One region of the Paenibacillus sp. NPDC058071 genome, then DNA from elsewhere that is predicted to be linked to it. Evidence: riboswitches for the same ligand, from Rfam matches in the RefSeq annotation. Region 1 holds a riboswitch; the other holds the start of a gene.
The links. Region 1 has a riboswitch for cyclic di-AMP ahead of ACFVTB_RS13770 (APC family permease). Riboswitches for the same ligand answer to the same signal wherever they lie in the genome.
Positions count from the first base shown of each region.

Region 2: it holds a riboswitch for cyclic di-AMP, as region 1 does, so the genes downstream of both, ACFVTB_RS06855 (TrkH family potassium uptake protein) here and ACFVTB_RS13770 (APC family permease) in region 1, are expected to answer to the same signal.

Region 1 covers NZ_JBHVSK010000007.1:109,474-113,670, forward strand. The annotation lists gene ACFVTB_RS13760 (beta-glucosidase) at 1-835, shown strand, start outside; gene ACFVTB_RS13765 (DUF402 domain-containing protein) at 1,087-1,602, shown strand; cyclic di-AMP (ydaO/yuaA leader) riboswitch at 1,791-1,973, shown strand; gene ACFVTB_RS13770 (APC family permease) at 2,119-3,945, shown strand; gene ACFVTB_RS13775 (DUF2627 domain-containing protein) at 4,002-4,197, opposite strand, start outside.
Region 2 covers NZ_JBHVSK010000003.1:314,096-318,292, forward strand. The annotation lists gene ACFVTB_RS06850 (potassium channel family protein) at 1-178, opposite strand, end outside; gene ACFVTB_RS06855 (TrkH family potassium uptake protein) at 194-1,534, opposite strand; cyclic di-AMP (ydaO/yuaA leader) riboswitch at 1,618-1,798, opposite strand; gene ACFVTB_RS06860 (CPBP family intramembrane glutamic endopeptidase) at 2,085-3,698, shown strand.

The DNA.
Region 1 (4,197 bases):
AGCACTGGGCGGAGCAATCGCCGATCTGCTGTTTGGCGTGGTAAGCCCATCCGGCAAGCTGGCAGAGACATTCCCGCTGGCGCTTAGCGATAACCCGTCATTTTTGTTTTACCCAGGAGAAAAAGACATTGTGGAATATCGGGAAGGCATTTTTGTCGGCTATCGCTATTATGACAAAAAGCAACAACCCGTATTGTTTCCGTTCGGACACGGCTTGAGCTATACTGCCTTTGAATACTCGAATTTGACTGTGCAGAAAAACAAAATCAGCGATCAGGAAACGCTGCAAGTGCAGGTAACGGTTCGCAACAGCGGTCAAATGGCGGGAAAAGAAGCTGTTCAGCTGTATGTTCGCGATATTGAAAGCAGCGTAATTAGACCGGAGAAGGAACTGAAAGCCTTTGACAAGGTTGAACTGCAGCCGGGCGAAAGCAAAACCGTTTCTTTTGAGCTGGATAAGAGAAGCTTTGCTTACTATGATGTAGAATTAAAAGATTGGGTTGTTGAGACGGGAAGCTTTGAGCTTCTAATCGGTAAGTCATCGCAGGATATTGTGCTGACGGAGCAAATTGAAGTAGAGTCTACTACAGTGCGAACCTACGTTTATCACCGCAATTCGACCATTACTGATCTTATGCAGACGGAGAAGGGCCGCGAGTGGGTGAAAAAGATTTATGCGGTGCTGCCATTTGCAGCAGCATTGGAGGGGCCGCATGCCGCATTGCTGCAAGCGTTTATGAAATATATGCCGATTCGCGGCATGCTCTCCTTCAGCGGGGGCAAATTTACGGAAAAGCATTTAGAAGAGCTTGTTGATGATATGAACAAAAAATAAATAGGTTAAGCCGATTTTTAGGCGTATCCCGCAACGAATTATAAAGGCACGCACGGCTATTATCGAATTAAAGCCCTAAGCTGCAAGCTGGCTCCGTTATCATATCGGAACTAGCTTGCAGCTTAGGTTTTTTTAATTGTCTACAGGGCAAGGTTTTTCAAAACCGCAGAGGTATATTATGATATTCTTTTAATTACTTACATTATATTATTGCTGCCATATGATCACACATACCGAAAGGAAAATTATAATTGGATAATCAACAAATGAGGATTCAATCCTTGAAATACGGCAATCATCTTCATTATGAATGGGATACTACACTTCTTGAAAAGACTGATGAACACATCTTCGTTCTCGGTCATCGAGGAAGAAAACTGAAGCATTACACCAAAGGGAAAGTATTTACCATGGAGAATTGGACAATTGAGTTCTTTCCTTTCGACGCTTGGTTTACTGTAAGTGCGGATATTATCGATGGCAAAGTGACACAATATTACTGCAATATTTGCCAACCAGCAAAGCTCAATGAAAATACAGTAACTTTTGTCGATTTGGATATCGACTTGATCTATACAAACGGCAGGTGGAATGTCGTTGATGAAGACGAATTTGCGGCTAACGCAGTGAAGTTTTCGTATCCGCCAGACTTAGTCAGGAGAGTTATTCAGGAGCAGAAGAGTCTCGAGGAGCGGATCGAACAGGGACGATTCCCTTTTGACGGTACCATAGAGCGATTGATCAAAATGCTGCCGGACGGAGAATGACACTACGAAAGTGCCGATTTCGCGAGAAAACACGAGAAAATAACAGCTTTCGAGCGAGGCACATTCATGTAAGCGGTTTATTGCAGATGTTCCAATCCGAATCGATTCAAAAACGGTTTGCGCCGCATTTTACTTTGATTGGCGATGAGCGTAAGATTAGTCCGTACTCATCAAACCGAATACGTTCAACGTTCTAATCGCTAAATTTCCGCAAGGAAAACGGGGGACCCAATCGATAATGCCGATATTTGATCCGTCAGATGAATTCGGCATCATCCGGGGTGAATCCTGCTGCGCCAACGCAGCGGGTAGGGCGACTCATACCGCCCGAATCCGACAGCTAACCTCGTCAGCGTTGAATGAGAGAGGGTTGTGAACATGTGCTGAAAACACAGGCTCCTACCTGTGTTTTTTCGTGCGCAAATTTCACCGTACAGATGGAGGATATGAAGTGGATGGCTGACTAGAAACGCTTCACAGACGCAGCATAAAATCACAGATGGCGGTGAATGAACATTGATAACTTCAATTAAACGAATTTTAATCGGCAGGCCGTTGAAATCGACGGAGCTAGGCGAGCAAAAGCTGAATAAGACGAAGGCGCTCGCCATTTTGTCCTCCGATGCGCTCTCCTCCGTCGCTTACGGACCAGAGCAAGTTTTGATCGTGCTGCTGACGGTAGGGGCCGCAGCTTTTTGGTACTCCATCCCGATAGCAGTAGGTGTTCTGGCGCTGCTGACTGCGCTAATTTTTTCCTACCGGCAAATTATTTTTGCTTATCCGCATGGCGGCGGCGCTTATGTCGTCTCGAAAGAAAATCTCGGCAAGCATGCCGGTCTTGTGGCAGGGGCATCCTTATTGGTCGATTATATATTGACGGTAGCGGTTAGCGTCTCGGCCGGCACAGATGCGATAACTTCGGCCTTTCCAAGCTTGCATCCATACAACGTGCCGATAGCGGTCGTTTTCGTCCTATTTATAACGACGCTTAACTTGCGAGGCGTGACGGAATCGGCTTCGATTCTCGCTTACCCCGTCTACCTGTTCGTACTTGCGATACTGGCACTGATCGCAACAGGCGTCTACAAAGTAGCAACCGGCCAAGTTTCACCTGATTTGCATGCGTCGATCGGTACGCCGGTGGCGGGAATTGGACTGTTCCTGCTGCTCAAGGCGTTCGCCTCCGGCAGCTCGGCACTGACCGGTGTAGAAGCGATCTCGAACGCCATTCCGAACTTCAAAAGCCCGGCGCCAAACAATGCCTCGAAAACGCTGCTCGCGATGGGCGCTTTGCTTGCGATTTTGTTTTCAGGCATCGTCTTTCTCGCATATTATTACGGAATCAGTCCGCGTCCAGAAGTGACGGTTGTATCCGATATCGCCGAAGACGTATTTGGACGCAACGGCGTTTATTATTTTATCCAAGGGACAACAGCGCTTATTTTGATTCTCGCGGCGAACACAGGCTACTCTGCGTTTCCGCTGCTGGCAGTCAATTTGGCGAAGGATAAATATATTCCGAGAATGTTTACGGTCAGGGGAGACCGGCTGGGCTATTCGAACGGCATCCTGATGCTTGGCTTGCTGTCCATCGTTCTTATTGTAGGATTCGGCGGAAAAACAGAGCACTTAATTCCACTCTATGCAGTTGGTGTATTCATTCCGTTTACGCTGTCGCAGACGGGGATGATGGTGAAGTGGTTCCGCGAGAAGCCGAAGGGCTGGAAGTCCAAATTCATCATCAATACAATCGGCGCATGCATCAGTTTTATCGTGTGCATTGTCTTTTTCTTAACCAAGTTCGGCCAAGTATGGCCGGTTCTTATCTTCTTGCCGGTTATCATCTGGCTGTTCGTCCGGATTCACGCGCATTACGAAGCGGTGGCGGATCAACTGCGGACAACGACCTGCGAGCCTTCTATGCCGATTGAAGGCAATGTCATCATTGTCCCAGTGGCAGGCATTACTCATGTTGTCGAAAATTCGCTGAACTATGCCAAGTCGCTTCATGCGGATCAAATCATTGCCGTCCATATTCCGTTTGAACGCGATGAGGAAGCCGCTTTCGAACAAAAATGGCAAAAATGGCAGCCGGATATCCGGCTTGTTACGCTGCATTCGCCTTACCGAAGCTTGGTCTATCCGCTAACTAAATTTATCGATACGGTTCAGCGCAAGGCGAGCGAATCACATTATCAGGTGACAGTTGTTATTCCGCAATTTATCCCGAAAAAAGCATGGCATCATATTTTGCATAATCAATCGAGCCTGCTGCTTCGCGCTCATTTGCTTTATAGAAGGGACGTTATTATAACGACTGTACCGTATCACTTGAAAAAATAGCTTCTCAGAAAAAACGGACCGGCTCGCGGGTGAGCCGATCCGTTTTCTTTGGTTCATTAAGCCTGCGGTTTAGGCGGCTTCGGCCGCTTTTCGCGGAAGCGGGTAGCCACATAGTTGCGTTTCCGATCGCGGAAAAAAATCCAGCCTCCAATAAAGCCAACGCCGATCAGAAACATGACGAGCCCAAGCAAGAAGCTAAGCCATGCGAAATTAGGAACGACTGCGTCGTTGCCGAATTCGGAGAAATAATGA
Region 2 (4,197 bases), on a different contig from region 1:
GCGCCTCTTCGTCCGTACAATCAGCTGAAACCGCGTACGTAAGCACGTCGCTCATCTCCTGTACCGCTTCTTCGCACTTGTCGATGCCAAGCACCTCATGCCCAAGCTGAATCAACTCTCTCCCCAAGCTGGACCCGAATCTGCCGAGGCCGACGATGACAAACTGGTGATTCTTCATTCCTCTCCCATTCCCCTATCCGATCGTAATTTTCCCCTCGGGATACCGGTACAGCTCTTTCTCTGTTTTTGGGCCGAGCGCATATGCAAGCGTCAACGGGCCAAGCCTGCCGGCAAACATCGTAAACATAATAATCACTCGTCCGAAATCGGTCAGGTGCGGCGTCAAACCGGCGGATAGACCAACCGTGCCGAAAGCGGATGTCGCTTCGAACAATATTTTCATAAACTGCTGATCTTCCGTCGTCGAGAGCAGCATCGTGACGAAAATGACGAGCGCCACCGACAGCATCGTAATGGTCAGCGCTTTATAAATCCGGTCTTTCGCCAGCCGATAACGGAACATCACGATATCTTGCCGTCCGCGCACCATGGCCAGCACCGCTCCGATCAGCGTAGCGAACGTGGTCGTCTTGATCCCGCCGCCAGTCGAGCCTGAGGACGCACCGATAAACATCAATATAACGGTAAAAAATAAAGTCGCTTGCCGCATAGCCGAATAATCGAGCGTATTCGCTCCAGCTGTGCGGGGCGCAACTGACTGGAAGAGAGAAGCAAGCACTTTCTCGCCCGCATTCAAGGAACCGAGCGTATTCGCGTTTGAAAACTCGAAAATAAAAATGACGATCGCCCCAACTGCGATAAGCAGGCCGGTAGTCGTAAGGACCACTTTGCTGTGCAGCGTCAGCTTGCGGCAGTTCCGCCAATCGAGCAAATCCGAGATGACAACGAAGCCGAGACCGCCTAAAACAATAAGCAACATAGACACAATATTAATCAGCGGATCGCCGACATAGTCCGTCATACTGCGAAACTGGCCGAAAATATCAAAGCCGGCGTTATTGAACAACGAAACGGAATGGAATAGGCCGAAGTATATCGCTTTTCCGAGCGGCATATCAAAAGCGAAGCGGATAGAAAGCAGCAGCCATCCGGACGCTTCGATCAAAAGCGAATAGACAATGACTTTGCGCACCAGCTTCACGATGCCCTGCATGCTCGTCTGATTCATCGCTTCCTGCAAAATCAGACGCTCCCTCAGCGAAATTCGTTTGCGCAGCATGAGGGCGATCAGCGTGCCCGTCGTCATGAAGCCCAATCCGCCAATTTGAATAAGCAGCAGCAGAATGATCTGCCCTGGCGTCGAGAAGAACGTGCCGGTATCAACAACGGCAAGCCCGGTTACGCTAACTGCAGATGTAGCCATAAACAAAGCGTCGAGAAAACGAAGCTCCGCGCCTTCGCTTAGCGCGAGAGGGGTCATCAGCAGTACAGCGCCTATTAAAATAATGACCGCAAAACCGGATACAAGGATCCGCGGCGGCGACCATTTGCGAATATCAAAAAAGGATAACATGGATTGCGCTCCCCGGCTGTAGAGCCGTTATGGTGTAATTTGGGCATAAAAAAAGCACCGGACGCTCAATGCCGCTGCGATGAGTTCCTGTTCCACACAGCCTGCGAGGTTAGCTGACGGATTCGGGCCTGGACAGGCGGCCCTATTCGAGCGGTTCGCTTCGTATGACGAATGCGCGCCGCCGAAATTCACCCCGTGCTGACGGACAAGCCGGCAGCGTTATGGTTCCCCCGTTTTCCAACGGAAATTCGGCTGTTCTATTCGATTATCGATAACGATTATAATCCTATTTCATTCGTTTTACCAACCAAGCAAATAGCAGAATTTCGCCGAAATTAGTTCAAATTAGCCCGCCCTTGATTCGTGAGACGTTCAACGCTGTCCCAATGTCGTTATTTCTCTCGTTTTCAAACCTTTTAACCAGATTTGCGGCTGTCAAGCATTGGATATTTCAGACTGTCATATGTTATTGTTACAGAATGGCTGTCCATTACGCATTGAAAACAAGGGCTCAATAGCCGCAGGGCGAAATTAAAGTCAGAGGTGAAGCATGATTCATTCCATTGAAAAGCATGATTGGAAGCGATTTATAGTAGCCGCTCTTATCGGTTTGCTTATATTTATCGCAGCACAGCTCATTCCGTTGGCCGGCGGGGAAGCTTCCAGCGATGTAACATTCGCTAAAGCGATTGCCAAAAGCGAAGCCGAAGCGGCTGCCCGCTCCTTTTCCAAACAGCAGTTCGGGCTAGCGGCGCAGAGTGCCGATGTCATCCATCAAACCGACAGCTTGGCAAGCGGTTATTTCTCCAAAGAAAAAAAGCTCGGGGAATATGAAAAAAAATACAGCAGCAATTTTCCAACCGATGCGTTTCAAGTGCATTTGAAGCTGGAGGACGGCAGCAACGCATTCATCTACGTACATATGACCAGCAGCAGCATCGTCGGCTGGCATTGGAAAACGGGATTTGCCGTGAATGAACAGCCGCTGATTGCCGCGGCCGAAAGCTTCGCCGTTTCGAAAGGCTTTAGCAAAGAGCAGTTGACCGATCGTTACGTGAACGACGATGGAGAGGTCGTTTTCCATCCGTCAGGCTATAAGCTGGCCGACGCCTCCTTGAACCTGACTGTCGGCGTCCGGCAGCTGAACGGAGACGAGTGGACGGTTACGCGTTATAAGCCTGTATTTGAACCGCCTGCCGACTATACGGCCCACGTTAAAAAACAGCAGGATATTGCAGGCTCTATATCTGTTGTCAGCCTGATCTACATGTACGTGTTCACGCTGGTGCTCGCAATCATTTACGCGGTTTTGTACCGGCGTAATACGACTTTTAAGCGGGGAATCGCGATCAGTCTGATTTTCACTTTTTTCTATATCTTTAATAACTTAAACCTGTTAGACGGTGTTAAAGCACAGCTAGGCGAGCAAGCGACCACTCGTTCCTCGGAGATTGCGATGATGTTCGTAACCGCCCTCATGCTGCTGCCCATCGGCGTTGCCGTCTACTTCTCGCTTGTTGCCGGCGACGGCATGTGGCGCTCTTGGAAAAAGCCGCTTTGGTCCGGGTTCCGTGAACGCGGCTACGGCGATCACGTCTGGCGCAGCGTTGGCCTGTCCTATTTGTTCGCAATTATTTTGCTTGGCATTCAATCGATTATTTTTCTCGTACTGGAAAATGCGATCGGTTCTTGGTCCAGCAGCGATGCGACTCAATCGCCATATAACATGAGCGTCCTTTGGATAATGCCGATGCTCGCCTGGTGCGCAGCGATATCCGAAGAAGCAATCTACCGGCTGTTTGGCGTTGCCATCTTCAAGCGCTGGTTCCGCAACACGTTCATCGCATGCCTGATCCCGACTGTTATGTGGGCGATTGGTCATGTCGGCTATCCAATCTTTCCGTTCTATACGCGCGTAATCGAGCTTATCATCATCGGCTTGATTTTCTGTTATATCTTCCTGCGTTACGGCTTCGTGACCGCCGTCTTTACACACGCCATTTTCGACAGCCTGCTCATGTCACTCTCGCTAGTCGGCGTCGGCGGGACAGTCAACGTAACAGCGGCCATTATCTACATCATTCTGCCGGTGCCGATCGCTTGGGTCATTCGGGCGTGGCATCGCAACCGGCATCCACGACAGCCTGCTGCGCTGAATAAGTAGCGGGAACAAAACAACCGTCATCCTTTCGAATATGAAGGATGACGGTTGTTTATGCTGGTGCGGCGGCGGTCACTGACGCGTTTGTAGAGGCCTTGGAGTCGTGGCCGTTGCAGTATTGTGAAGGACTTGTTTTGAGCGAACCCAACTCATTCTGCCTCGTCCAACGGCCATTTTGGCCGCTATTTCGCACACTCGCGTACTTTTCTTCGCTTTAACGGCCGTTTTGGCCGTTACAGTAGTGTGAAAGACCTGTTTTGACCGGGCACAGCCCATTCTGTCTCGTCCAACGGCCATTTTGGCCGCTATTTCGCACACTCGCGCACTTTTCTTAGCTGTAAAGGCCGTTTTGGCCGTTACAGCTGTGTGAAGGACCTGTTTTGACCAGGCCCAACTCATTCTGCCTCGTCCAACGGCCATTTTGGCCGCTATTTCGCACACTCGCACGCTTTTCTTCGCTTTAACGGCCGTTTTGGCCGTTGCAGTAGTGTGAAGTGCCTGT